DNA from 4 places in the Paenibacillus salivarius genome. Region 2 is predicted to be linked to each of the others. Evidence: riboswitches for the same ligand, from Rfam matches in the RefSeq annotation. Region 2 holds a riboswitch; each other region holds the start of a gene.
The links. Region 2 has a riboswitch for cyclic di-AMP ahead of ACSFXJ_RS12285 (3D domain-containing protein). Riboswitches for the same ligand answer to the same signal wherever they lie in the genome.
Positions count from the first base shown of each region.

Region 1 (7,302 bases), 450 kb from region 2:
GACACGATCAGCACATCCCGGCCTGTGGACCGGCGGATCAACTCCGGAGCAACCGTCCGGGGAACATTTTTCAGACAGCGCTTGCGCGGCTGACCTAATATCCCTCATCCAGCGAATGCTTGGAATCCGCTCCAGCCCTTCCATCTGTTCCGCCGTTCCTGATTTATTCAGCATCATCACCGCGCTGACCGCGACATCGATGCCAATAGCTCCTCCGGCGTCTTTCTTCGGTAATTCGTCATCGCAAGACACCGCTCCCGTCATTCCTTCGCTTGTTCCATTTCCTTTTGCAGAGCCAAATTTAACTTCAGGACGTTGACTCTCGGTTCTCCAAAAACGTTCAAGTCCCGTCCTTGCGTCGCTTCCTCAACAAGCCTGAGCAGCTTCTCCTCGCTGATGCCGGTCAAGCTTCCGATCCGCGGGATTTGTGCCTCAGCCGCTTTCGGTGTGATATGCGGGTCAAGCCCCGATCCGGAATTCGTGATCAAATCGATGGGCAGAAGTCCGAGAGGCACTTCGGAATTGTTAGCGGTCCAGTCTCCGATCGAGGCTTGAATCCGCTTGATCAGCTCGGGATTGGACGGCGCATAGTTGTTCGAGCCCGACCCTTCGGCATGATATCCAATACTGGAGACGCGGCCCTGAAACAGGCTCGGGTCAGTAAAGGACTGGCCGATCAGCTCGGAGCCTACAACCTTCCCCTCGCCGTTCTTCAACAGACTTCCATTGGCCTGAGTGGGAAACATCAGTTGTGCCAATCCCGTACTGACGAGCGGGTAAACGATCCCGCAGACGACGATCAGAAGCAAGCTAAGCCGCAATGAGGAACTAAAGACCGAGATAAAAGAAGACGACCACAATTGGCTTTTGACGCAATGAGACCGAAATTGATTCATAAGGATATCTTCCCTTCCGAAAACATGAATTCGGGCCAACGATGCACCCGGTCAATTTTTTTAAATCCACAAATGAACGACCAGATCGATCAGCTTGATTCCGATAAACGGCGCAAGGACACCGCCGAGCCCGTAAATCAACAAATTGCGGGACAGCAATCTTTGAGAGCTCATCGGTTTATAGGCTACGCCGCGCATGGCAAGCGGAATCAGCAACGGAATGATGACCGCGTTGAAAATTAAAGCAGACAGTACCGCCGACAACGGGGAGCCGAGGCTCATGACGTTCAGCGAATCCATTTCGGGGATCGCCACCATGAACATCGCCGGAATAATAGCAAAATATTTGGCGATATCATTGGCGATGCTGAACGTGGTCAGTGCGCCCCGGGTCATTAGCAACTGCTTGCCGATGGCGACGACCTCGATGATCTTCGACGGGTCGGAATCCAGGTCGACCATATTGGCCGCTTCCTTGGCAGACACGGTCCCGCTGTTCATCGCCAGCCCGACGTCCGCTTGAGCCAGCGCCGGCGCGTCGTTCGTTCCGTCCCCGGTCATGGCAACCAATTTACCCTGTGCCTGTTCACGGCGGATGACGGCAATTTTGTCTTCCGGTTTGCTCTCCGCGATGAAATCGTCGACGCCGGCTTCCCGAGCGATTGTCTGCGCCGTTAAGGGATTGTCGCCCGTACACATGATGGTCTTGATGCCCATCTTGCGCAGTTGTTCAAAGCGTTCCTTCATACCCGGTTTCACCGTATCCTTCAAATAAATGATCCCGAAAACCCGGTGGTCAACGGCCACCGCAAGCGGTGTCCCGCCTTCCGAAGCCACGCGGTTTCCCTTCTCCTCCAAATCGGGAGGGACGGCTCCCCCTTGCGAGACCACCCATCCCCGGATCGCGTCAATAGCCCCTTTGCGAACTTTGCGTCCGTCCTTTAAGTCGATCCCGCTCATTCGGGTTTCCGCCCGGAACGGAACGGGTTCCCCGCCTTCACCGAGTCTTGCGTCGCATGACATTTCGCGCGCCCGAACATACTCCATGACGGATCTTCCTTCCGGCGTCTCGTCATGGAGAGAGGCGATCGCTCCCCAGGCCGCAAGCTCCTGCACATGTACGCCGCCGACAGGGATCAACTCGGATGCCATACGGTTGCCGTAAGTTATCGTCCCCGTTTTATCCAGAATCATCGTATTGATGTCGCCCGCCGCTTCGACGGCTTTCCCGGACATGGCGATTACGTTGTAACGGGTGACCCGGTCCATTCCGGCGATCCCGATCGCGGACAGCAGCCCGCCGATCGTCGTCGGGATCAGGCAGACGAGCAGCGAGATCAACACCGGAATTTCAAGCGGAATGCCCATTTTATCGGCAATCGGCTTCAGGGTGACAACGACGATGAGGAAAATCAGCGTCAGCACGGTAAGCAGCGTGCTCAGCGCGATTTCGTTCGGCGTCTTCTGACGCTTTGCCCCTTCGACGAGCGAGATCATGCGGTCAATGAACGATTCGCCGGGATCGCTCATGATCCGGACAACGATCCGATCGCTCACCACCAACGTTCCTCCCGTCACCGAACTGAAATCGCCGCCTGCTTCCTTGATGACCGGGGCCGATTCCCCGGTGATCGCGGACTCGTCCACAGAGGCGAGCCCTTCGATAACTTCTCCGTCACCGGGGATCATCTCGCCTTGCTCCACGACGACGATGTCTCCTTTTCGCAGCTCCGCGGAGGATACATTACGAACGCATCCTCCGACAAGCTTATTCGCCGTTACCTCTTGCTTCGACTTTTTCAGCGAATCGGCCTGAGCCTTTCCCCTTCCCTCCGCAAGAGCTTCGGCAAAGTTGGCGAACAGCACCGTAAAAAGAAGAATCAGGAAAACCGATAAATTGAAACCGAACCCGTTGCCCGATCCGAACAGATTCGGGAACAACAACAGCAGAAGCACAAGGATCATGCCCAATTCGACGACGAACATAACCGGATTTTTCATCATCGTTAAAGGGTTTAATTTAATCAGGCTATCCAGTGCCGCATGACGGACAATCGGACCGGTCAGCATCGTTTTTCGGTTGTTTGTCATTATTCAACCCCTCTTTTCGCTTATCCTAAAGTTAAAAACTCGGCGATTGGGCCCATGGCCAAGACTGGCAAAAACGTAAGCGCGCCGATTAACATCACCGTGCCGATCAGAATGCCGGCGAATAAACGGTTGTCTGTCCGCAGCGTCCCGATCGTTTCCGGTACGGGCTCTTTGGACATGAGCGAACCCGCAACCCCCAAGAGGGCGATGATGGATACATAGCGTCCGAACAGCATAACCAGGCCGGTCATGATATTCCAGAACGGCGTGTTATCCGCCAATCCTTCGAATCCCGATCCGTTATTCGCGGCGGAGGAAGTAAATTCGTACAGCACCTGGGTCAAGCCGTGAAACCCGGGATTGGTTATGGCGCCGTGCCCCAGGTTCGTCATAAAGCTGATTGCCGTCGGCAGCAAAATAATGAACGGATGTACCAAGATCGCGACCGCGACGAGCTTTATTTCCTTCGCTTCAATCTTGCGGCCCAGAAATTCCGGCGTCCGCCCGACCATCAGTCCGCATATGAACACGCCCAAAACGGCGTACATCAACATATTCATCAGTCCCACGCCTTTGCCGCCAAACACGACGTTCAGCATCATCTGCGCAAGCGGAACAAGGCCGCCTAGCGGCGTCAGCGTATCATGCATATTGTTGACCGTCCCTGTCGTAGCGGCCGTGGTCACGGTTGTAAACAGCGCGGAGCCCGCGATACCGAACCTTACCTCTTTCCCTTCCATGCTGCCCTGCGAGGCGTCGATACCAAGCGCGTTGATCGCCGGATTCCCCTCCTTTTCGGAGAAATATGCGGTGGAAAGAAAGACAAGGAACAGAATCATCATGGCCGAGAATATCACCCAGCCTTGCTTTTTGTTTTTGGCGAACAGACCGAAAGTGTATGGCAAAGCCGCACCCATAATCCACATCGACCATATTTCGATCGCATTCGTAAGACCGTTCGGATTTTCGAACGGATGCGCCGAGTTGGCGCCGAAAAATCCTCCGCCGTTCGTTCCCAAATGCTTGATGGACTCGAGCGAGGCAACCGGTCCCACGGAGATGCGCTGCACGTTGCCTTCCAGCGTTTGAATCGCAAGTGTCGGCTCCAATGTCTGGGGAACCTGCAACGCCACCAGGATCAGCGTAACCAGCAACGCCGCAGGCAAAAACACCCGGATATGGGCTTTCGTAAAATCTTCGAAGAAGTTTCCGACCGTTCTCCCCCGCCGGGTCAGCCCGCGTATAAAGGCAATCGCCACGGACAAGCCGGTCGCCGCCGAGGTAAACATCATCATCGTAATGACGGCCATTTGCGAAAAATACGACAATCCCGACTCTCCGCTGTAGTGCTGCAAGTTCGTATTGGTCATAAAGCTGATGACCGTGTTGAACGAAAGCGTTGGCTCCATCGCTCCGATCCCGTTCGGATTGAAGGGAAGAATACTCTGAAGCCGCAATATCAAATAGCCGATTCCCGCCAGTACGACGTTCACCGCAATCATACTGAACGCATACTTTTTCCAGCTCATGCCTTCAAGGTTTTTGAAACCGATCAGCCTATATATCAGCCGCTCCGTTCCGCCGAAAATCTTGTCTGTCCGGTTCGGTTCTCCCGAAAATACATGATATAAATAAGTGCCTACCGGCTTCACCAACAGTAAGATGACGCCGATCACGACAAACATTTGCACAAAATCCATTGGGATCCCCCTCAATATGATGGCTTTGTTAAAACTTCTCGGGATGAATCAGAGCATAGATCAAATATAGAAATACCAGTACAACCATCAATCCGATCATAATCACGGTTTATTGCCTCCCTCGGTTCCAGTTTGCTATTTTTCAAGTTCGGCTTCCGGAAGCCCATTTGCCAAAAATCCGACCTCGCCGCTTGCGGAATGAATGATGAAGTCGGCCCCCAGCCCCTTATAAATCATTCTCGGATCCTGTTGGGGCGTGATGACGATAATCGGGCCGGCCGCCCACATGCGGCAAAGCTTCAAATACCTGCATGTCAGGGCCAGACTCGTTTCAAAAATAAACGCCCGCCCGATCGGATACCCGGGTGCCTGCCATGTATTCTCATCATCCGTCTTTACACGGATCACTTTTTGGGCTCCCAGCTTCCCTGCCTTTAGCTCTTCGGTCCTGTTATTGACGATTAAAACAACCTTCCGTCCCTTTGCCAGAAGCAACAGCGTAAAATTACGGGCCGATTTGTTCGGCGCGGCGACGAGGATGCAATCTTCTTCCAACTTGATTTCCTCCTTCAAACGAAAAAGGCCGCAGGAAAGGAGGGTACCTTTCCGCGGCTTAAAAATGGCGTTCGGGCCAAATCAGCTTATGGCGGGTGCCTCTCTCCATAACGCTTACGAGGTTAGCTGTCGGATTCGGACGCGAGAGTCGCCCTACGCCGGAAACATTCCGGCGATTCACCCCAAGAAATCTCCGATTTAACGGTCCGAAAACCGGTAAACGGAGGTTGATGGTTCCCCCGTTTCTGCGTAAGCAGAATTCAGCGAATGAGACATTGTTTTTCATGAAATTCAATCATTTTTTCATATTAGGCCATAAAAAGACCACGGAGGCATACCGAGGTCCCCTGTGGCCAATTTTGGTGCGGCTCGCAGTTCACCCATCCTCTCTCCATCCACGCTTACGAAGTTAGCTGTCGGATTCGGGCGGTGAGAGTCGCCCTACCCGTACGGAAGCCATGGATTCCGTACGCGATTCACCCCTGTCCGAAGGTCTCTCCCACTCTCACATGGAATTGAAATTCGAACTATACGGCCACTTTTAAATGGATGGCCGTCGGTTCCCCCGCTTTCCCGCTACCGGGAAATTCAGCGATCAGAAATGGTTGTTATTTATTTCATGGATTGAATCATAACTCCAGTTCCGAACAGAGTAAAGTCATGCTGGCGGCAAAAAAAGAAGGGGATTTGACGAATATACGAATCAGCAGCGTTTTCATTCATCACAATCTCTCTCATTTTCGCGATAACTCGACTATACTCTTATTTTCTAGATTTCGACCCGGCTTATCCGATTAAAGGACAATAAAAGGATATTGCCCTTAGAAAAAACTTGCGGATACAATAATAAATGTAAACGTTTACAATTATATGGAGGCGGGCCGCTGTACGATCCGTCAGAAAGCGAGGGGTATTTATGCCGAATTTTGATCAAAGTTTGATGAATCGGTTTGTTCGCCCGACACTCAAATGGCTTTCTGCTGCATTGTTTCTAGGCTTCCTGTTGTTTGTCCTTATCCAGGTTCCGTCCGTCCGCGCCGAATCCCAGTTAACGATGGATTCTCCGAAAAGCGGCGAGTATGTGTCACCGGGATGGCTGCGGGTCACGGGCCAATATTCCGACATCTATGACATCAAGCTGATTGTCAACGGCACGGAGCAGATTCCGGCCGTGGTGGAGCAGTCGGACGGATTTGAAAAGGGCAACTGGTACGCGGATCTGAACACTTCCAAATATGATGGAGACGTTTCAATCATCGTCAGGGGACTGCAAAGTGTGACTCGTTACGGGATCACTACCGCAACCACTTCCGTTTATGTGGATAACCCTGAAGCCAGCCTCCCTGTCGTGAAAATAACGAACCCGGACGACGGTACCACGGTTCACGGATCGGTTCCGGTAAAAATTCAGGTGGATTCCAAAAATGCGATCGATCAGGTGGAAGTGAGAATTAACGGCGGACCGTGGCTCTCTGCCAAACGTACGGGCAATCATTATCAGTTCAAGTGGGATGCCAAGCGCCTGGACAGCCGTACATCGAGCATCGAAGCGCGCGCCATCGATACGTTCGGCAATATCGGGCGGAGTACGACGGTATACGCACATACCGGGAATTGGGCACCCGAGCCGATCACACTGGAGCATCAAGACCGGGCCATGTGGATCTGGGAAAAAGCAGCTTACAACTTGTTCCTGAATCCCGGTTCGAGAACGGCGCTCCAACAGATGGCCGACGATACCGAAACGTTCGGCTCCGATCCGATCACGACCTTCTATATCGGCGTCTTCCCTTACGAGGGCGTGGACATTCTTGAAGACGAGCCCGGAAAGGTCCGCGATTTCATCCGCTGGGCGCATGCCAATGGATATCAGGTTCATGCATGCATTGCCGGAGGCACGGTTCCTCCCTACTACGGTGCATTAGAGCCCTACCACGGCTACGCGATCCGGGAAATCGAAAAAGTAATCAACTTCAACCTTTCCTCTTCGGAAGCGGAACAATTTGACGGCGTGAACGTGGACATTGAGCCGTATATTTTACCGGAATTTAGAGCGGAAA
Region 1 is NZ_CP195592.1:3,169,180-3,176,481, forward strand. It holds gene ACSFXJ_RS14350 (hypothetical protein) at 1-264, opposite strand, end outside; gene kdpC (potassium-transporting ATPase subunit KdpC) at 261-896, opposite strand; gene kdpB (potassium-transporting ATPase subunit KdpB) at 957-2,987, opposite strand; gene kdpA (potassium-transporting ATPase subunit KdpA) at 3,008-4,687, opposite strand; gene kdpF (K(+)-transporting ATPase subunit F) at 4,716-4,787, opposite strand; gene ACSFXJ_RS14375 (hypothetical protein) at 4,823-5,242, opposite strand; cyclic di-AMP (ydaO/yuaA leader) riboswitch at 5,339-5,518, opposite strand; cyclic di-AMP (ydaO/yuaA leader) riboswitch at 5,625-5,846, opposite strand; gene ACSFXJ_RS14380 (Ig-like domain-containing protein) at 6,159-7,302, shown strand, end outside.
Region 1: it holds a riboswitch for cyclic di-AMP, as region 2 does, so the genes downstream of both, ACSFXJ_RS14375 (hypothetical protein) here and ACSFXJ_RS12285 (3D domain-containing protein) in region 2, are expected to answer to the same signal.

Region 2 (7,302 bases):
CGGCTTCGACATCGATATCGCTAAAGAAATCGCCAAGGACATGGGTGCCGAATTGGAAATCAAGGATATGAACTTTGACTCCTTGCTGAACGAATTGGATACCGGAAGAGTGGACCTGGTCATCTCGGGTTTGAGCCCTACGCCGGAACGCGCAGAGCAAGTCGGCCTCTCGAAAATTTATTACAAAGCTGAACAGTCGGTAGTAACCCGTACAGCCGATAAAGACAAGTACGCTACCATGGAGTCTTTGGAAGGCGTAAAAATCGGGGTTCAAAAGGGTTCGATCCAGGAGGGAATCGCCAAAGAAATCGCTGGCGCAAAACTTACCTCCCTCGCCAAAATCAACGATATCGTGATGCAACTGAAATCGAACCGTGTGGATGCGGCGATTATTGAAGGCCCTGTAGCCGAGTCGTTCGTTAAAAACGTGGAAGGCATCACCATTACCGACGCTAAACCGGTCACTGAAGACGAAGGTTATGTCATCGGGGTGAAAAAAGGCAATACGGAATTGCTTGACCAAGTTAACGCAACGCTTGATCGTCTGATGGGCGACGGTTCCATCGACAAATTCGTTACGGAAGCTACCGAACTTGCCGAGAAATAAGCAAGGCTCTCGTTCCATCCAAAAAATAGCGAGCAAAATCGCTATTTTTTGTTTTGTATACGTATCTAGGGTGAATTAGGAGGAATGGTGGATTCATGGATTTGTTTACGATGTTCTGGGAGTACCGCAGTTATTTTTTTACGGGTCTCCAATACACGCTGCTGTTGGCGGCTATCGGGGTATTGTGCGGCTTTGTGCTGGGCTTGATCATTACGCTGATTCGAATGTCTCCTTGGGGAATCGTCCGGTTTATCGGGCATGCTTGGGTTGAGTTTCTGCGTGGGACGCCGATGCTCGTTCAATTGTTTATTATCCATTACGGTTTTTCCACGGCGTTCGGTATCAATTTCTCGGCGATTGAATCCGGGGCGATCACGCTTTCCATCAACAGTTCCGCTTATTTGGCTGAAATTTTCCGGGCGGGCATTCAAGGCGTGGATCGGGGACAAAACGAGGCGGCCCGTTCGCTCGGGATGACCCGGGGCATGTCCATGCGTTTCATTGTGATCCCGCAGGCGATCAAGTCGGTGCTTCCGGCGATCGGCAACGAGTTCGTCACGATCATTAAGGAATCCTCCATCGTTTCCTTCATCGGGGTCACCGAGCTTATGTTCCAGTCGGGCGCGATCGTCACCATAACTTATAACGGTATGACTCCATATCTGATCGTCGCGATCATGTACTTTATTTTGACATTTACACTGTCCCGCGTTATGGGCATGTTCGAAAGGAAGTTGAAAGCCAGTGATCACCGTTAAGCAGCTTCATAAAAAATACGGGCAACTTCATATTTTGAAGGGCATCGATCTGGAAATCTCCAAAGGCGAGGTTGTCGTGGTCATCGGTCCGAGCGGCTCGGGAAAGAGTACCTTTCTGCGTTGTATCAACCGTCTGGAGGAACCGAGCGGGGGAGAAATCACCTTCGAGGGACAATCGATTACGGATAAAAAGCATGACATTAACAAAACGCGCGAAAAGATGGGCATGGTGTTTCAGCAGTTCAATCTGTTCCCTCACAAAACGGTCATCGATAACATCACGATGGCTCCGATCCGCGTGAAAAAGATGGATAAATCCAAAGCGGAAGCGATCGCCATGGATTTGCTCCGCACGGTCGGTCTGGAAGATAAGCGGGACGCTTATCCTTCTCAGCTGTCCGGCGGTCAAAAACAGCGGATCGCCATCGCACGCGCCCTGGCCATGGAACCGCACGTCATGCTGTTCGACGAACCGACCTCCGCGCTTGACCCGGAGATGGTCGGCGAAGTGCTCGATGTCATGAAGAGCCTTGCCGAAAAAGGCATGACGATGGTGATCGTGACCCACGAGATGGGCTTTGCCCGGGAGGTAGGAGACCGCATCCTGTTCATGGACCAAGGTGTTATTCTGGAGCAGGGCACGCCCCAGGAGGTGTTCGGTTCGCCGAAGCATCAACGCACCCGAGATTTTCTCAGTAAAGTATTGTAGTGTAAAACAATATCGACCGCAGGAGGATTTGCTCCGGCGGTTTTTTTCTATTTATAGCTACGTTTTTAACGATATTGTAATCACTTGTAACCGTGAAAAACCCCGTAGATTCAAGAGGGTTAGGGTGTTGGCAACATTTTCTTGCTCCATTGGTTACAAAATTGTGATATATTGAGTGAGCCGAAACCTGCCAGGGCAGGTGCGGGGGACGATTTACCGAACAGCCTTTTAACCGGTTAGCGCCGGAGAAAGCTGGTCTTTGGGGTGAAGCGCTGTGTTGCTTCTAGCGCGGGGAACAACTCCTCTTTTCCTAACCCGACAACTAACTCCGCAGGCACTACATCCAGGGAGGACATCGACAACATGAACAGACACTCGAACATTGGACGTATCTTTAAAACAACATTACTTACACTGGGGTTGGCGGGAACACTTCACGCTATACCGGCCCATGCGGACGCGTTACATAAAGCGAAGGATGGGGATACGTTTTACCTACTCTCGAAGCAGTACAACGTCGATATGAACAAATTGATGGCCGCTAATCCGTCCGTAAAAGCAACGAATATTTTTGCGGGACTCGATATCGTGATTCCGGGAAATGAGCCGGCCGCATCGAAACAGACCGTATCCGCCAAAGCGGCGGAAGCTCCGGTTATGCTGCCAACGCTAAAAGCTTCCGCAACGGACCAGGTTGTGGAAGCTTGGGGAAAAACATTTAACTATTCCAAAACGCTGGACGTGAAGGCGACCGCTTATTCTTCCGCAGCAAGCGAAAACGGAAAATGGGGAGCCGTGGACTATTTCGGAAATCCCCTGGAATTGGGAACGATCGCCGTAGATCCGAGCGTGATCCCGATGGGGACCAAGGTTCTCGTTACGGGTCATACTCATCCGAATTTGCCTAAACAAGCCTTTGTCGCTACCGCAGCCGATCAAGGCAGCGCGATTAAAGGAAATCGGATCGATATTTTCATTCCGGGCAGCCAGCAATCTGTCAGCGAATTTGGATTTCAGGACATCAAGCTTTATATTTTGAAATAAAACTTATTTATACTTCGTTACATGGAGCAGCTCCGGAAGCGTGACCAATTGATAGCCTTTTGCCCGAAGTGATTGAATCAGTTCGGGCAAGGCTTCGATTGTCCCCGACAAATCGGAAGTTGTGCCTCCTCCCGCATGCTGAAGAATGATCGATCCGGGACCTGCGGATTGAAGCACGTTCTTGACGACTTTTTCCTTTCCAATCCCTTTCCAATCCAGCGAATCCACATTCCAGTTCACGATGGTGTAACCGTTCTTTTTAAGCCACTTGACTTGCTCCTCATTTATTTCTCCGTACGGAGGCCGTATCAGCTTCGGACGGTATCCGATCAGATTCATAATGATATTTTCGGTACGCTGGATCTCGTTCTGAAATTGTTTTATAGACCGTTTCTTGAATTGCGGATGGCTGAAGGAATGGTTGCCGATGATATGTCCCTCCTGATGAATTTGACGAACCAGGTCGGGAAATTTTTTGGCCCGGTGACCGACCACGAAAAAGGTCGCTTTTACTCCTTCCTTCCGAAGAACCGCAAGAACCTGCGGAGTGAACCGGGGGTCCGGCACATCATCGAAAGTGAACGCGATTTGCTTGACTTCCGGTCCGCGGAATTTGAACGTTTCCGAATATTTACGTCGCAGCTCTCCTAGACTGGGAGCGCTTGTTTCCGGCTTTTTTTGCTGGTTGTCCGTATTTGCGAAGCTAGAGCCGGGAAATAGAACACCGGTTATCAAAGCCGAGATTAATATGACAGCACAGGCAACTGTCCGCTTTGCCACCGCCTTGCTCATTGGAAACGCCCCTCCCTTTTTTAATTTTCGTTTAAGTATAGGTATTCCCGTTATCCAAGCGAAATATGACCGCTGGTTTCGCGTGTGATATTTGTCACAGACTCTCTTTCGGAAAAATTGCATCTTTAAGTGAAGAAAAAGATAACTGTCAGCTGTACTGCAGGAGAGGAGAGAGCGTCATGTCGACGGTAGTGGCCAATGAACAGGTTGCACCGGGTGTTTTCCGCCTTAAGGTGGAGGGGAGATTCACCGGAAGAATGGGACAGTTTTATATGTTGCGGGCTTGGGATAAGTATCCGCTTCTTTCAAGGCCGCTTAGCATTTTTAACGTATCCGATTTCGAAATCGAGTTTCTATATCTCGTCTCCGGGGAAGGGACGGAGTTGTTCTCCAGATTGAAGCAAGGCGACAAGGTCGGCTTGGAAGGGCCGCTCGGCAACGGCTTCCCGGAGCCGACCGGAAAAACAGCACTGGTTGGCGGAGGGATCGGAATCGCTCCGTTTTATTATGCTCTGAAACAAATTCCGGAGGCCGACGTATACCTGGGGTTTAGTAAAGAGCCTTACATGGTGGACGAGTTTCGCGCCGGTACAAGCGGACAAGTGGTCGTGGATATTGGCGGATCGATTCTCGAAAAGGTCGATTTTCAGGCTTACGATACGATATTCACTTGCGGCCCGCATCCGATGTTGAAGGCGGTTCAACGAAAGCAGGCCGATACGGGAGGGCGGGCCCGGGTCTACGTGTCTTTGGAAAATCGGATGGCCTGCGGTATCGGAGCCTGCCTCGTATGCAGCGTGAAATGCAAGGACGGCCGCAAAAAGGCTTGCGCTGACGGACCGGTATTTCCTGCGGAGGAGGTCGTGTTTCATGATTGATATGTCAAGCAGTATTGCGGGAGTTCATTTTAAGAATCCCGTCGTCATGGCTTCGGGCACTTTCGGCTTCGGCAAGGAGTATGGAAGATACTACGATCTCAACCGGCTTGGCGGTATATCGGGAAAGGGCCTGACCCTTCATCCGAAGGAGGGGAATACCGGCTTGCGCGTGTACGAAACCCCTTCCGGGCTGTTGAACAGCGTCGGGCTTGAGAATCCGGGAATACCGGCCTTTTTGAAAGAAGAGTGTCCAAGATGGGAGAAGCTGAACCTGGCCAGGATCGTGAACCTGGGAGGTAATACGCTGGAGGATTACGTGAATGGAGCCTTATTGATCGAAGAGGATGCCCGGCTAAGAGAGAAGGAACAGCGTAATGCGGTGGACATGATCGAGCTGAACATTTCGTGCCCGAACGTGAAGGCCGGGGGGATGGCTTACGGCATCAAAACGGAAACGGCAAGGGAAGTGGTACGTGAGATTCGCCGGTCCACGACGCTGCCGTTGATCGTGAAACTGTCGCCGAATGCGGAAGATATCGTTTCTATGGCGGTGATGTGCGAACAGGAAGGCGCGGATGCGGTTTCCTTGGTCAACACGTTTTCGGCCATGAAGATCGATATATACCGACGTCGCAGCGTATTTGAAAATATGTATGCGGGATTGTCCGGTCCGGCAATCAAGCCGATCGCCCTGAGGATGGTGCACCAAGTCAGCAAAGCCGTAAGCATTCCGGTGATGGGTATGGGCGGCATCAGCAGCGCCGAGGATATCGTCGAATTTATCATGGCCGGTGCCCAGGTGATTCAAGTCGGAACGCACAACTTTATTCATTTAAGAGCCGGGGTTGATTTAATCCGGGATCTGGAGCAATTTATGCGAAAGGAAGGACTGGCTTCCTTGGACGAAATACGCGGCATCCTTTAAAATAAAGAATAGCAAATTTAAGGGGGCTTCGCGCATGCATCGTTTTGAGGATATCGAGCTGCAGGCCATTTCTGTCGGGCGAGATATGCTTCTGATCATTACCGGAGGAGAAGCGCATATCGGGGCCGCCTCGACCGCTTATCCGGGGGAGGGCGGAACGGTGATGGAGCAAACCTCCGCTGTTCCGGGACATAAAGAGCATACATTAACCGCAGGATTAGCCAAAAAGGCGGCAGCGGCGCTTCGCCGTACTGTGACCGTTGTCATGGGCATCCATTACGACGGGCTTGCCAAAGAGGAAATCCTCGAGATTTCGAGGAGAACCGAAGTTCTCCTGGACGATTACTTGAAGCTGGAACGGGGGAATCACGATGAATAATCCAGACAGAAGACCGGGTGAGGACAAATTCCGTCGCAAAGCGATTTCCGTTCAGGATGGACAAGCCAAAATACTTTCGCATATCCGCCTTGGCGAACTGGAATATGTCAATTTGCCGGAGGCGCAAGGCCGGATCCTTGGCGAAGATATTCGAGCACCGCATCCGTATCCGCATTTCCGGCGGTCCGGCATGGACGGGTTCGCTATTATAAGCAAGGATACGGAGGGGTGTTCGGCGGAATCGCCTATCAACCTGGAAGTGGTGGACGAAATTCCGGCTGGCAGTTTACCGTCCGTTGTTCTTGTACCCGGGACGGCCGCCCGGATTATGACCGGAGCCAAAGTTCCCGACGAAGCGGACGCGGTCGTCATGTTTGAAATGACGGAATCCGTAGAGAGCCAAGGCAAGGAGTATATCCGGATTATCCGGGAGATCAAGCCGGGCACCAACATCACTCCGGTCGGATTGGAACTATCGGAGGGAGACGTTGTTCTGGGGAAGGGCCGCCGGCTTTCCGCCGGAGAAATCTCGGTTCTTGCTACGTTCGGCATTTACAGCGTACCTGTCATCAAACGGCCGAAGATTGCGATTTTTTCAACCGGGTCGGAGCTTCTGGGGGTGGATGAACCGATTCAGGACGGCCGAATCCGTAACAGCAACACATACATGCTCGCCAGCCAAATTCGCGATGCCGGGGGCGATCCGTATATTCTTGAAGCGATCGCGGACGATTTGTCGGTTGCCCGGACAAAAGTACGAGAAGCCTTTGACCGCTATGACATAGTCGTCACCACCGGAGGTGTATCGGTCGGTGATTACGACATCATGGCCGATCTTGTTTCCGGAGGAGACGTGGATATGCTGTTCAATAAAATTACGATGCGCCCGGGAAGCGTGACGACAGCCGCGGTGAAGGACGGAAAGCTGTTGTTTGCGCTGTCGGGAAATCCGGGGGCTTGTTTCGTCGGATTCGAATTGTTCGTAAGACCGGCGATCGGTACTATTCTAGGCTTGGAGCAGCCGTTTCTCCGGGAAATACAGGCCGAACTCGGGCGGGATTATACGAAGATCAACAATTACACCCGGTTCGTTAGGGGAACGCTTGAGGTTCATGAAGGTCGTCTGGCGGCTTATCCGGCGCTGCTGGATGAATCCAGCGTCATGGTCACGATCAAGGACAGCGACGGGCTGATCGTAATTCCGCCTTCC
Region 2 is NZ_CP195592.1:2,715,673-2,722,974, forward strand. It holds gene ACSFXJ_RS12270 (transporter substrate-binding domain-containing protein) at 1-607, shown strand, start outside; gene ACSFXJ_RS12275 (amino acid ABC transporter permease) at 703-1,365, shown strand; gene ACSFXJ_RS12280 (amino acid ABC transporter ATP-binding protein) at 1,352-2,074, shown strand; cyclic di-AMP (ydaO/yuaA leader) riboswitch at 2,243-2,426, shown strand; gene ACSFXJ_RS12285 (3D domain-containing protein) at 2,438-3,118, shown strand; gene ACSFXJ_RS12290 (polysaccharide deacetylase family protein) at 3,122-3,910, opposite strand; gene ACSFXJ_RS12295 (dihydroorotate dehydrogenase electron transfer subunit) at 4,090-4,788, shown strand; gene ACSFXJ_RS12300 (dihydroorotate dehydrogenase) at 4,781-5,713, shown strand; gene ACSFXJ_RS12305 (hypothetical protein) at 5,748-6,092, shown strand; gene ACSFXJ_RS12310 (molybdopterin molybdotransferase MoeA) at 6,085-7,302, shown strand, end outside.

Region 3 (7,302 bases), 2.6 Mb from region 2:
CGAGGGGACGCTGACCGCCACGGAAACCCTGACCTGGACTCATCCCGGAAAAAAGGCCGTCAATGAGTTATATCTGCATCTATACCCCAACGCCTTCGCTTCGGCGAACACGACGTTCATGAAAGAATCCGGCGGCAAGCTTAGAAACGACGCGATGCCAAAGGACGGATGGGGGTCCATGGAATTGACGGAGATCCGGACAACGGACGGTATATCCTTGCTTCACCGCCTGCAGTACGTCCAACCGGATGACGGGAACTCCCATGACCGGACTTTGGCCAAGGTCCGCTTGCCGGTCACCGTCGGCGGCGGAGAAAGCGTCACGCTGAAGATCAAGTTTACGGTAAAACTGCCGAAAATATTCGCCCGCATGGGTACTGCCGGAGACTTTGTGATGGCCGGACAATGGTTCCCGAAAGTGAGCGTATATGAACCCGTCGGGACGCGGGGCCGGAAAACGGAAGGCTGGAACTTGCACCAATATCACGGGAACTCCGAATTTTATTCCGATTTCGGCATTTATAGCGTCAATATCGATGTTCCCGAATCCTATACCGTTGCCGCTACCGGATTCCAGACGAAACCGGCGGCCCGCAAAGACGGGCGGAAAACGGTCCAGTTCTATGCCGACGACGTTCATGACTTTGCATGGTCGGCCTCGCCCGATTTCATTTATGCGGAGGAGCCCTTCTCCTCGACCGAAGTGCCGGGCGTCCGAATCAAGCTTTATCTGGACCCTGCCCATAAAGATTTGAAAGAGCGTTATTTTTATGCCGCCAAGGTGGCCCTTGCCAATTTCAGCAAATGGTACGGCAAATATCCATACTCGACGCTTTCCGTCGTCGTCCCGCCGGGAAACGGGAACGGCGCCGGAGGCATGGAATATCCAACCCTGGTCACATCGTTCGGGGCCACCAGCGAAGCCCCGGGATACGACGAGCTGGAACGGACGGTTATACATGAGATCGGGCATCAGTTCTTTTACGGAATGATCGCCAGCAATGAATTCGAAGAAGCCTGGCTGGATGAAGCCTTTACGTCCTATGCCGAAGACAAGTTAATGGAACAGGAATTCGGCATCGCCTCGAATCTTCCCGTTCAGGCCGCGCTCATCTCTTCGCCGGCTTCCTTGACCCAACCGGCCTGGAAATACGGCTCCGGCGACACGTATGCGAAAAACGCCTATTATCGCGGCAAGCTTGTCCTGATGGATATCGAACGCCAGGTCGGCTCCAAGACCATGAAACGAATTCTATATACCTATAGCCAAAAATACCGCTTCAGGCATCCGACTACTGCCGATTTCCAGCGGGTCGTGGAGCAGGTGTCGGGCCGAAGCTGGAAGTCTTACTTCAATCAGTACGTATATGGCGGCAAAATGACCGATTACTCGGTAGACCGAGTCAGCGTTGCTCAGATAGAAAGCAAAAACGGTGCCGATCCCCTCTATGAATCCACCGTTCAGCTAAGCCGCCAAGGCGGAACGGCAGCGAAAGTGCCGATCCTGTTCCATTTCAAGGATGGGAATACGATTCAAAAAAACTGGAACGGAAACGGGGAGCGGATCCAGATGACCCTGCAGTACAAGGAACCGCTTGACTGGGTTCAGATCGATCCCGATTATACGCTGGTCTTGGAAAACAAGCATATCAACAACTATATCAAGGCCGAAATTGACGAAACGACCGGTACCCGCACGACGCTGGGCGTCGTCAAACTCCTGGAGGCGCTGCTGGGGACCTTGATTTGGTAGATGTCACGAAAAATCATGCTCATAACATTTCTAGGAGGGAAAAGTATGACCTATGTACGGAATGGATGGGGGCTTGTCAGGAGCCAATTTCCCTCTATCATCATCCTGTTTCTTTATCAGCTGCTCTGGGGGCTGTTTCTGTACCGGCTGATTCACTCGGCAGTGATTGCCGTTCTGTCCAGGTACCCGGACCCGCCCCCCACGGAAATGAGCCGGCTGCTTTATCTGATCGAAGGCCAATTCGAATTATCTCATAATCCGGCGGTCCATCGATATGCCTGGCTGTTGCTGGGGATGGTCGTCCTTCGCTTGCTGTTGACGCCCTTGCTCGAGGCCGGAATCCTGTATGGATTCACTCCTCCGGACGCCCGGGGAACCGGGTTGACCTTATTCCGGGGGATGAAGGAATTTTGGAAGCCCGTCTCGCTCTTTTTTCTGCTGGAGCTTGCTCTTCTGGCTCTGCCGGCGGTTTGGATCGTTCCCGAGCTTGTTGCCCTGCTTCCGCGCCTGATCCCCTCCGGCGACAGGCTCGCACCCATGCTGACGCTGATGGGTTACGTTCTCGCTTGGGCGGCCTATGGTTGGATCGTCCGTCAGGTCTTGTTGTTCGCCAAATTCGGATACCTGTTCAAGACCGGCATATGGGCTTCCCTGATTTTATGTATGAGGCATTTGCTGCCCGGTATCGCCATTGCCTTTATTCTCGGCGCTTCCGGGGCCATCTTGTTCCTTTTGTTCGGCACCGTCTCTTGGATTTGGACCGGGTTGATCGCACTTTTGTTACAACAATCCTATCCTTTTATTCGGAGCCTTTTGCAAGTTTGGAATTTATCCTCTCAATACCAGCTTTGGCATACCAAAACGCAAAAAAGTTAAATTTTCTTCACTTTTTCCGATCCCTTGCGCAGCAAGGCCTCCGGGTGTTTTTCGGGGGCCTTTTTGCTCGTTTTTCCTCTTAAACTTGCTAATTAACCATTGCCAAAATATACTTACCTTTGTTACAATAACAACAGCACAATTTAAGTAACAGTTTTGTAATTATTTTTGTTACCATTTACAGACTCAAACTACTAGCCGAATCCCTTTTGGGGAACGGGGGAACCACTTTGGGTGAATTGATCTCGCAACAGAGGGGTCATAGGGGACCTTCAACCGAATCCTTAAGCTAACCTCGTAGGCATTGGAAGGAGCTTTTTCTTGAAGAAACAACTAGCCGTAACAGCTGTAAGTGTTGCATTACTATTTAGCCTCGGAGCTGGCAGCGCTTTCGCGGATTCCAAACTGGATTCCGTCGTGGACAATGCTCTGGGAACGGAATATGTCTCTGGCGGAACGACAACGTCCGGCTTTGACTGCTCCGGCTTCACGATGTACGTGTTCGGAAAGCTCGGCATTAAATTGCCGCACCAATCCGCCGCCCAATACAAAATGGGCACGAAAGTATCCCAGGATGAATTGATTGCCGGAGACCTGGTGTTCTACAACACTTCAGGAAAAGGCGTTTCTCACGTCGGCGTTTACGTCGGTAACGGAAAATTTGCTCATGCTTCTTCCTCTAAAGGCGTCGTCATTAGCAAAATGAGTGAAAAATATTACGTCGAGCGTTACGTTGGCGCTAAACGCATTATGAGTTCCGATAAGTACGAGGAAGTTACGAGCGACATCCAGGATCACGATGCAGTAGAATAATTGTTCCGTCTGGCCCGCAGAGATTCTAGGATGAATCCTGCGGGTCTTTTCATCAACTTGCCATTTGAGGCGAGTTTTGCTAAAATAGTCTGCGTAAATGGTAACAATTTTGTAATTTGTATTGTAATGATCGTCGTCGTTGTTTTGGATGCACACAACTAAGAACAGCCGAATTCCCTGCATCCGGGAAACGGGGGAACCATTTTGGGGTGAATTGATCCGAAAGTCGACTTTTTAAACTTCCTCTTTTAAGGATCATAGGGAACCTTCAACCGAATCCGCAAGCTAACCTCGCAGGCCTTGGAAGGAGTATGACATCTTGAGAAAGACTATCGCCGCAGCAGCTACGAGTTTAGCCATCCTGTTCACCATGGGGACGGGAAACGTACATGCAGAGTCCACTTTGAACAACGTCGTCAAATCCGTATACGGTACCCCTTATAAATACGGCGGGACCACAATCAACGGTTTTGATTGCTCGGGCTTTACAAGATACGTATACAAAAAATTAGGCGTTACTTTGCCTCGCGTATCCTCCGATCAATACAAGAAAGGAATTTCCGTGGCCAAAAGCCAATTAAAGGCCGGAGACCTGGTCTTCTTCAATACCTTGGGTAACGGGAAAGTATCCCACGTCGGTATTTACCTTGGTGACGGAACGTTTGCCCATGCCTCGTCGTCAAAAGGCATTCGGACAGACAAGTTAAGCAACAGTTACTATAAAACCCGGTACGTCGGCGCAAAGCGCATTCTCAGCACAACCTGATTTTCCAAATATGCTTCCGAAATATAAATGCATTGCGTAACCGCGAGCGATTCTTGCCGGAATCGTCCGCGGTCTTTTTCTTGGTTGCTACTCATATAACGAAGGACCAGAGTAAAAGGTTTCTTCTTTAAAGCCTGTCAGGCAATTTTTTTTGTTTCCGTTCCGTCCTCTTCACTCCCGTCTCCAATCCCCGTTATATCCAAGATTTACCCTTTTCGCGAAAGGCTAAACAGGAAAATTCAATCTTCCGCGCGAAAACCTTTACAACCCGAAAAAATCCCGTTAGAGTGAGTGTAAAAAGAACATGAACCCTGCAATCGCGATTGCATCCCTATCGTTGAAGGAGGCGCTAATAATGGAAAATTCGATTACACCATTCCGAATCGTACCTATGGAAGAAAGCCATGGCGCGGATATTTGCACGTGGCGTTACGATTCTCCCTACGATATTTACAGCTGGCTCCCTTGGGAACAAATGAAGGCGCTTGACGTGGAATTCGGCAACCCCGCCCTGAGAGCCCAGCAGTACGTCTCTTTACTCGATCAGCAAGGCGAGTTGGCCGGCTTCGCCCAGTACTTTCCGATGGAAGGCGTAACCCGTCTGGGGATCGGGATGAGGCCTGATTTATGCGGCCGGGGGCTGGGTAAAAGTTTTGTGCTTACCATTGTGGAGGAAGCGGCCAGACGCAAACCGCGCGACGTGATCGACCTGGAGGTATTGACCTGGAACACCCGGGCCATCCGGGCATATCAAAAATCGGGCTTTGTCATTACCGATCTTTACGAAAAAATGACGCCCGGCGGCATATCCAAACCTTATTACTGCATGGTGTTCAAAGGAGCTCCGACAGAGTAATAAAACACTTGTCTGTGATGTACAGCACATGAACTTTATGTTTTCTTCATATACTAACGGTAAATCGTTACTTTTTTTGACACAAAAGCTATGATCGTCAGGCATGTTCCGCTATAATGGAAGGGGTAGCTTACATAGGAGGGACGATGGAAATGCAGAAGTGGATCATGAGCGGACTTTTGGTCGTGGCGTGCGCCTTCGCAGCTGTGTTAATGTTTACATTGCCCGGCAGGGAGCAGGTGGCCCAGGAAGAGAAACCGCAAATGCCTGAAATCACATTAAATGCCGAACAGGCCGAGGCTACGGTCAAAGCAAATTGCATTACTTGTCACGGGGATCAATTGCAAGGCGGCGCCGGTCCGGCTCTGAATAAAGTCGGCTCCGAACTATCGGCGGATCAGTTGTACGGCATTATCACCAAAGGGAAAGGCGGCGGCATGATGCCTTCTTTCAAGGATAAATTGAAGGAAGACGAAATCGCCAACGTCGCCATGTGGCTTTCAGAAAAGAAATAAAAATTCAACACAAAACGCCCGCCTGGATGCATGTGCATCCTGGCGGGCGTTTTTCCGCAGACGTATGATTAGCCGGCAGAGCGCGCTTTTTCGAACGCTTCATTATACTGCTGGGCTTCCTTTATATCGACGGCCGTTATCCCGCCATCATCCCAAGATGTCAAGCGAAGCGTCACGGTTTTATGGTCAATGGTAATAAAAGGGTGATGGTTAAATGCCTCCGATATGGCAGCCACTTCATCGACAAAAGCAATCCCTTTCATAAAGTTGGAGAAGGTATATTTGCGGGTGATCCACCTGCCCTCCTCAAGTTCCCAACCCTCCAGCTTTTCCAAATGCGCCTCTACTTCTTGCGGTGTAAACGGCATCTTTCTTCCTCCCGTTCTTCAAAACTTCCAGGTCTCACGTATTACCTTCTAACCCCGCGTCCCTATATTGTATTCCTGTCGCGGACAATTATTCGGCTAGGGGGATACAAACTACAATATTCGGGTGAATCAATGCATTCTTATTCCAAAAATAAATTTTACCACGCTTTATCTTCAGAATCCAAATGACTAGACCAGTTTGACGCTCGTCAGTTCTTCTTCTCCAATCAATACGTTGATCCTGTGCGCTTCCCGGTCATAAACGACCACGGCGCTTCCCACCTCGATCACCGGTTCTGTGCCGAGGGCAAAGAACAAGTCCTCCGCCAGCGCTTCAAGCACCTCGCCCCGTTCTTCGGAAGAAAGATTCTCCCATTCGGAAGTTTCCATTTCAAAAAATATGTAGCTATCGGGAATACGGCCTACCGCCGCCGTTAAATCTGCCAAAATAAATTCATAATCCCTGCCGTGCTTTACTCCCACCTGAGAACAGCTCCCTTCATCATTGCCTTGACGGCATGTATTCTTATTATACCGGAAAAAACACCTTAAAAAAAAAGGGGATTCTGTCGATAAAAGAGATAAACCGTTTTTCGGGCAGATTCATTGTCCCAGCAAGGATGCGGGCGACAGAAAAATGGAATCAATTATCTCAAGGACGAGGTGTGCAATGGAAATTTCAACAATTATCGGTCTAATTCTCGGGTTTGTGGCACTTATTGTAGGGATGGTTCTGAAAGGGGCACCTATAGAAAGCCTGGTATCCAACCCCGCTGCCTTTGTTATTATTTTCGTGGGGACGGCGGCAACGCTCTTCGTAGGCTTTCCGCTTTCCGAAATTAAGAAGTTCCCTAAGCTGATCAAAATGACGGTAGTCAAGCCTAAAATGATTACTAAGGGCGAACTGATTTCCATGTTTATGGAATGGGCCACCATAACGCGCCGCGAAGGCTTGCTTGCCCTGGAGGCCAAAGTCGAAGAGATCGAGGACGACTTCCTGCGCGGCGGCATGCGGATGATTATCGACGGTAACGATCAAGAGTTTGTACAAGACGTACTGACCGAAGATATCGCCGCTACCGAAGAACGCCACAAGGCGGGCGCGCAAATTTTCTCCCAGGCGGGGATGTATGCTCCTACCCTCGGGGTACTCGGCGCCGTCGTCGGTTTGATTGCCGCACTGTCCGACATGAGTGATATCGAAAAATTGTCCCACGCTATTTCCGGCGCCTTCATCGCAACGGTGTTCGGTATTTTTACCGGTTATGTGATGTGGCACCCGATCGCAAATAAATTGAAGCGTCTTTCCAAGAAAGAGATGGAAATCCGCCTGATGATGGTGGAGGGCTTGCTTT
Region 3 is NZ_CP195592.1:102,393-109,694, reverse strand. It holds gene ACSFXJ_RS00535 (M1 family metallopeptidase) at 1-1,753, shown strand, start outside; gene ACSFXJ_RS00530 (hypothetical protein) at 1,799-2,629, shown strand; cyclic di-AMP (ydaO/yuaA leader) riboswitch at 2,816-2,948, shown strand; gene ACSFXJ_RS00525 (C40 family peptidase) at 2,951-3,442, shown strand; cyclic di-AMP (ydaO/yuaA leader) riboswitch at 3,599-3,757, shown strand; gene ACSFXJ_RS00520 (C40 family peptidase) at 3,762-4,208, shown strand; gene ACSFXJ_RS00515 (GNAT family N-acetyltransferase) at 4,564-5,064, shown strand; gene ACSFXJ_RS00510 (c-type cytochrome) at 5,217-5,579, shown strand; gene ACSFXJ_RS00505 (4a-hydroxytetrahydrobiopterin dehydratase) at 5,648-5,947, opposite strand; gene ACSFXJ_RS00500 (hypothetical protein) at 6,137-6,430, opposite strand; gene motA (flagellar motor stator protein MotA) at 6,618-7,302, shown strand, end outside.
Region 3: it holds a riboswitch for cyclic di-AMP, as region 2 does, so the genes downstream of both, ACSFXJ_RS00520 (C40 family peptidase) here and ACSFXJ_RS12285 (3D domain-containing protein) in region 2, are expected to answer to the same signal.

Region 4 (7,302 bases), 1.8 Mb from region 2:
CCTGCGGCAATATTCACCGTTCCGCCCATAAACATCAAGCTTAGCGACATCAGAATGCTGTCAAAGATGACGTGGGAGAACATCGCGGCCATAAAGCCGTATCTTAGGAAAATGTAGCTGAACAATAGGCCGATGAACAATAGTTCGACCGGACGGGTGTAAAACGGATAGATCGGGTACAGCGTATGTCCGAGCGCCCAGATCAACGTCGTGATAACGCAGGCTACGAACGTACTCCGGAACATTTTTTTCAGCATCGGAATGCCGAACAGCCGGTATACGGCTTCTTCCCCGATCCCGGCCATCCAAGCCGCTAACGGGAATAACAGCGGATAAAGCATATTATACGGCGATTGGGAAGCATCCGTGGTCGACCAGCTCTGAATGGTGTTATCAAGCACGAGGTAAATGACCGACTGCACGCCCAACAGGATGAGCGCCCAAGCGTATCCGTCCGCCATCGAAGCCAGAACATGGCGTCCGTAGCCCGGCTCTTTGGCGCGTGCCCATAATGCGATCCCCTGCTTGCGCCACAGTCCGTCTCCGCCGACCAGAGAGAAATAGACCGATGCGGCCATAATTAATGTAATAATGCCTTGGACGATGAACGTGAAAATCAGCACGGGAAGGTCGATTCCTTCTTTTTCAAAGTAAGGCAGCATATTAAAGGCGAAGAACATCGAAATGACGAAATAGACGGAAGCAAGAAAGATCCCGCGTTTGAACGACGTGTGAACCTTTGTCAATGCACTGTAGACGATGGCAAGAATGCCGAGCACGAAGGTCAGCAACCCGTAGCCCAGATAAGTGAGCCAGCTGGCGATGGTCGTCTGTTTGTCTACATAGTCGGTATATTCTTGCGGAACCGTAAATGTGCTCTCGATCCCGGAAACCCGATCGCCGTAAAAGCTGACCAGAACCTCCGCCTGAGATTTTCCGATTTCATAATCGGTAATCGTCAGGTAAATCCCCTCCGGCGATTCGTCGACCATAAATTGAACATCGTCTTGAAAACCGAGTGCCTTTAAGTACGGTTGCGCCGCATCCATCTTTTCCTCCCAGCTCATCATGCTTTCCGCGGGCTCCAAGGCGCCGGTACCGTTTTTCGTATCTTCCAGAAGGTCGATAAGGCTGTTTCCGGTTGTCTGTTTTTCCTCGAAGCCGACGACGGCCCCGGATTTCATATGTACATCGACCGTCAGCGCCCCCAGCCCGTTCCCCGGCTGATCAAAACGGACTTGGAACACATCCGTAGGAAATTGTTTATCGAATTTTTTTAAATAATCCCCCATCAGATCCTCGCGGGTCAAATAACCGTAAAGATCGGACCGGGACTCGTAAGTGATCAACGGATCTTCAAGAGCGCCTGAAAATCCCAGCGTATTTTTGGCAAATTGACGGGCGTGCTCGGCGGCTTGATCGGTAGTTATCACCTGGGTCGATTGCTCAAGCTGCTGAGATTCCGAGTCGGAATTAGGGACGATCTGACAAAGGATAAATACCACTACGCTGATGGCGGCAAGTACCCATAATGTTCCGGTTTTCATCCTCCATGCTTGCGGTTTTGGTTCGGATTGCATGCAAAAACTCCTTTATTTGTTTTTTTGAATCAGTATGATTTCTGGACGCTTTTGTCAAAGTAAAGATAACACAGGGCGGGATACTTCGCTAGGGAACAGAGGTTTTCCGTGAAAAGTCGAAATAACTACGGCAAAAACAAGCATGGCTCTGATAACGGAATACCTTGCGGCAGGATTCAGCGCATTTAAGTTATTATGGGGTTTTTTCAACCTAATAAACCTTTGTGGCGGAGCGGAATAAAGCTTATAATCCATTTGACGAAAATGAAATGAAAACAATTGAAACTAAATAGGATGGCCGAATTTCCAAAGAAAACGGGGGAACCGATTTTTAGGGGTGAATTTCGTTTGTTTCACGGGTCAGGTGCCTGGTGAACAAACGAATAGGGCAGGCCGCGCAAGCCCGAATCCGTCAGCTAACCTCGTAGGCCTTTGCAGCAGGGACCAATCAAAAGCATTGGATTTCCAGTGCTTTTTTTCTTTGTTCTTTTTTGGCCCATTTTAGTGTGAGGTGAAACGTATTGTTATCGAAATGGCTCAAATTTTCGCCGCCACAAATCCTCGTACTGGGCTTTGCGGCAATCATTCTGGTGGGGTCGCTACTCCTGATGCTGCCGATTTCAAGCACGACCGGCGAGACGCTTCCGTTTATCGACGCCTTTTTTACGGCGACGTCGGCGACATGCGTTACGGGACTCGTTGTGGTCGATACGGGAACCTATTTTTCCGTCTTCGGCCAGATCGTCATCATGCTGCTTATCCAGGTTGGCGGTCTCGGCTTCATGACGATGGCCACCCTGTTCGCGCTTGTGTTCAAACGCAAAATTTCGCTGAAGGACCGGCTGATCCTGCAGGAGGCGATGAACCAGAGCTCGATGGAAGGGATCGTTCGGCTGATCAAAAAGGTGCTGATCTATTCCTTGGTGATCGAAAGCTGCGCCGCTTTGCTGTTCGCCATCCGCTGGGCGTTTGACATGCCGTTGGGGCGCGCCGTGTATTTCGGGATTTTTCACGGGGTCTCGATGTTCAATAATGCCGGCTTCGACTTGTTTGGCGAGTATCGCAGCCTCACCGGCTATGTCGATGATCCGATCGTAAACTTCGTGGCGATGTTCCTGATCGTATCGGGGGGGATCGGCTTTATCGTTCTGTCCGATTTGATCGAGTTCCGCAAACGCCGCAAGCTGTCGCTGCATTCCAAAGTGGTGCTTTCGATGACGTCGGCTTTGATTTTGATCGGCGCGGTCGTGGTTTTTGTATTTGAGTTTACGAATCCGAAATCCTTGGAGCCGCTGAATTGGAGCGGTAAAATATGGAGCTCGTTCTTTCAGTCGGTCACGCCGCGGACGGCAGGGGCCAACACGCTGGATATCGGCACTCTCCGACAAGCGACCCAGTTCTTCATGATCATCCTGATGTTTATCGGGGCATCGCCGAGCTCCACCGGGGGCGGGATCAAGACGACGACCTTTACGATTCTGATCGGGGCGGTAATCTCCATGATTCGGGGGCGGTCGGATCTCGTGCTTTTCCGGTACCGGCTCGTGCAGGAACGGATCTTCAAGGCGGTAACGATTACGATGCTTGCCTTGTTTCTCGTCATTGCGGTGGCAATGATATTGTCCACCACGGAGGATGCAAATTTCCTGAGCATATTATTTGAAACGACCTCCGCTTTCGGTACCGTGGGACTCACGATGGGTTTGACCGGAAAGCTGACGGTTATAGGCAAAATCATTATCAGCTTCACCATGTTTGCCGGACGGCTTGGCCCTCTGACGCTGGCCTATGCGCTTGGGCCGAAGAAGGGTAAAGAATTATATAAACATCCCGAAGGCAAAATGATTATAGGATAAGGGGAAAATGAGATGAAAACACAGCAGTTTGTAGTGATCGGGCTTGGGCGCTTCGGTTCCAGTCTGGCGCTTGAGCTGATGGACCTCGGATACGAGGTTCTGGGAATTGACCGCGACGAGGAAGTGGTCGATGAATGGGAAGACCGGCTGACGCATGCCGTCGTGGCCGATGCGACCGATGAAGAGGTTTTGAAATCGCTGGGCGTGCGAAATTTTGACTGCGGGATCGTCGCGATCGGGGACGATATCCAGATGAGCATCCTTAGCGCCATCCTGCTTAAGGATCTAGGCATCAAGACGGTCGTGGCCAAGGCGATCTCGGTCCTGCACGGGCGGGCCTTGGAGAAGCTTGGCGTTGACCGGGTGATTTTCCCGGAAAGGGATATGGGAATCCGCGTGGCCCATCAGCTCGTAACACCGAATCTGCTGGATTACATCGAACTTTCCAAGGAATACAGCATCGTGGAAATGAACGTGCCGGCTTGCCTGAACGGAAAAAATGTGGGCGAACTCAATCCCCGTACGCGTTTCGGCTGCAGCATCGTGGCGATTCACCGGGAGAACGGCGTCATTATTGCGCCAACGGCGATGGATCATTTGGAGCTTGGCGATATCATGGTCATTATCGGCGCCAAGAAAAATATCGAGGAATTCGAAGCTATCGTTAATGAGTAGTTCAGGCTATTATTATTTTTTTGAATATTGATCTATTGGGCAGTGCGATCCCGCAGTGGAGTGTGACGGACATGGAATCGGCCGCAACGGAAGCGATTCGGCATTTTCTTATTCTCGTTTTATTTGTGATCAGTATAGGTATGGTCTCGGGGAAGTTGGCCTCCTGGCTGAAGCTGCCTGACGTCGCCGTGTTTATCGCGGTGGGGATGCTGCTCGGCCCGGGGCTGAAGCTGATTCATGAATCGAGCGGGTCTTTGATCAATCAGCTTATTTTGACTGTGGGATCCGCATTGATCTTGTTTGACGGCGGGAGAAATTTGAAGCTCGGCGGACTGAAAAAAGTATGGATCACGCTCTCCCTGCTCAGCGTTCCCGGCGTCATCATATCGGTGCTGGCGGTTGGCATCGGCGTTCACTATCTGTTCGGCGTCGACTGGGTGTTTGCATTCCTGGCGGCAGCAGTCATTGCCTCGACCGACCCGGCGTCGATCATACCGGTGTTCAAGCAGGTAAAAATCAAGGAACGCGTCCGGGAAACGGTCGAAAGCGAATCGGCGTTCAACGATGCGACGGGCTCTATTCTTACCTTTGCTTTGTTGGCGGCGGTTGCCGGCGGCGGGGAGCTGAATTTCGCCGTCATGACCTGGGATTTCCTGAAAACCGCGGTCGGCGGGATTTTGATCGGCCTGCTCATCTCGGGCGTTCTCACCTATTTGGCAGGGCATGCGCGGCACGGCATTTTCCGGGAGTATACTACGATCGTTATGCTCGTCTGCGCATTGTCCAGCTATTTGATCGCCGATCTGGCGCATGTCAGCGGATTTATGGCGACTTTTGTGGCCGGGGTGATCTGGGGCAATGCGGAAGCGTTCAACCTTTCTATGGAAGAAAAGCAACTCGAAGTCGGATCGTTTGCGGAAAATACGACGGTCATCATGCGGATGCTGATCTTCGTCCTGCTGGGCAGCCAGGTGAATTTCGGCACGCTCGGGCACTACCTCTGGCAAAGTTTGGGCGCCGTACTCCTGCTGATGTTCGTCGCGCGTCCGCTGACCGTGCTGTTATGCGCTTTGCCGGACCGCAAAGTCAAGTGGAGCTGGCGCGAGCTGCTTTTTATGTGCTGGGTCCGCGAAACCGGCGTCATTCCGGCCGCGCTATCCGGCATGATCGTCGGGATGGGCATCGCCCATGCGGAGATCATCTCCGCGATCACGTTTATGGCGATCGTGCTGACGATCGTCATCCAGGCGAGCACCACCGCATGGGTGGCGCGGAAGCTCGGCCTGGAAGTGGAGAGCGTGGAGGGCGGTTGAGGATTGGAGGCGGGGATGGCTTTTCCGCGGAGTGTGGCAGGTGCCATGGTCCGCTTCTATGCCCGCTTCAGTGGTGTTGAGAGATGTGCCATGGCCCGCTCCCGCGGTGTTGAGAGATGTGCCATGGCCCGCTCCCGCGGTGTTGAGAGATGTGCCATGGCCCGCTCCCGCGGTGTTGCGAGATGTGCCGTGGTCCGCTCCCGAGGTGTTGAGAGATGTGCCATGGCCCGCTCCTGCAGTATTGAGATATATACCGCCGCTTACGGAACTGTGAGACCTTATTCGCCGAAAAAAGGGCGTTTTTGAATGCTAACGGAACTCAGCGACGCTATTGACTATGAATAGCGGAAAATTGACGTCTGTATAGGCGAATAGAGGCAGTGAGTTCCGTTAGGATGCGTATATTGCCCCTTTTTTTCAAAATAAGGTCTCTCAGTTCCGTTATATTCAAAATCGGGATCAGGGGACCGGACGATATTCCGGCTAAACTCCGAATTCTCGCTTGATCCGGGGCAAATCACAATGCTATACTCAAGCAAACGGTCATGAAGCACATGCCGCTTTGATACTTAAATGTATCGAAGCGGCTTTTTTATTTTTAGAGAAGGAGTGGGTTTCATGTTTAATAAAGAATATGAGATGTGGATCCAAAAGCAAATTGAACAGGAAAAAAACCATCGAAGAAGGGAACTGTTACAAAAGGGACTCAGCCATGGAACTGTGGAGTTTTTGCGTTCGATCTGGTATCCCGTTGTTCGTAACTTCGATCATTTGTATCCGGAATGGGAGGTGCGCGATTTCAATAACGGATTCCGCTATCTCGATCTGGCCTTTTTGCCGGGGGATGCCAGGGGAGATATCGAAATTCAGGATTATCGGTCGCATGCCAGAGATTTGGACACTAAACGCTTCAAGGACTTGTGCCGCAGACAAAGTTTGTTGTCGCTCGACGATTGGATCTACTTGCCGGTTGCGTATTTATCGATTCAGGAAGAACCGGAGTTCTGCAAGCAGTTGGTTTTATCGTTCATAGGGAAATGTCTTTCGTTCGACGTGAATGCCCGGTTGAATTTTATGGAGGCGGAAGCGGTAAGATATGCGCGGAGACTTTTGAGGCCATTTACGCCAACCGAGCTCGCGGGCCATCTTCGGGTAACCGATCGTTATGCTCGAAACGTGCTGCATGGTTTGGTGGAGAAGCAACATTTAGTGGTGGCAGGCGGAAACTTGCGGTTTCGTACATATCAGTTGAATGTTGGACATAGCATACGGAACTTGGGTGGATAGGAAGGGGCGAGACAGGACAGAGGCAGAAAAAGAGTAGGGCAGGAGCAAAACAGGGGAGGGCAAAGTAAGCGTAACAGGAGCGGGGCAGCATAGGGGCAAGACAGGAGCAGGGTAGGAGGAGCAGAGCAGGAGTAATTAGGGGGCAAAACAGGGGGAAAGCAGGAGGAAAGCAGGGGGAGCAGGGTAGGAGTAATTAGGGGCAAAATACGGGCAGGAGAGGACAGGGTGGCACAGGGGAGGACAAAGGTAAAACAGGGGCAAGGCAGGGGCAGGAGAGGACAGGGTGGCACAGGGGAGGACAAAGGTAAAACAGGGGCAAGGCAGGGGCAGGAGAGGACAGGGTGGCACAGGGGAGGACAAAGGTAAAACAGGGGCAAGGCAGGGGCAGGAGAGGACAGGGTAGCACAGAGAGGACAAAGGCAAAACAGGGGCAAAGCAGGGTAGAGAAGGGTAGAGGCAGGACAGAGTAAGTCAGAACAGGGGTAAGACAGAAGCAAGACAGAAGCAAGACAGAAGCAAGACAGAAGCAAGACAGAAGCAAGACAGAAGCAAGACAGAAGCAAGACAGAAGCATAACGGGGTTAGGACAAG
Region 4 is NZ_CP195592.1:4,514,629-4,521,930, reverse strand. It holds gene ACSFXJ_RS20895 (CPBP family intramembrane glutamic endopeptidase) at 1-1,580, opposite strand, end outside; cyclic di-AMP (ydaO/yuaA leader) riboswitch at 1,867-2,027, shown strand; gene ACSFXJ_RS20890 (TrkH family potassium uptake protein) at 2,102-3,436, shown strand; gene ACSFXJ_RS20885 (potassium channel family protein) at 3,449-4,111, shown strand; gene ACSFXJ_RS20880 (cation:proton antiporter) at 4,183-5,424, shown strand; gene ACSFXJ_RS20875 (transcriptional regulator) at 6,043-6,711, shown strand.
Region 4: it holds a riboswitch for cyclic di-AMP, as region 2 does, so the genes downstream of both, ACSFXJ_RS20890 (TrkH family potassium uptake protein) here and ACSFXJ_RS12285 (3D domain-containing protein) in region 2, are expected to answer to the same signal.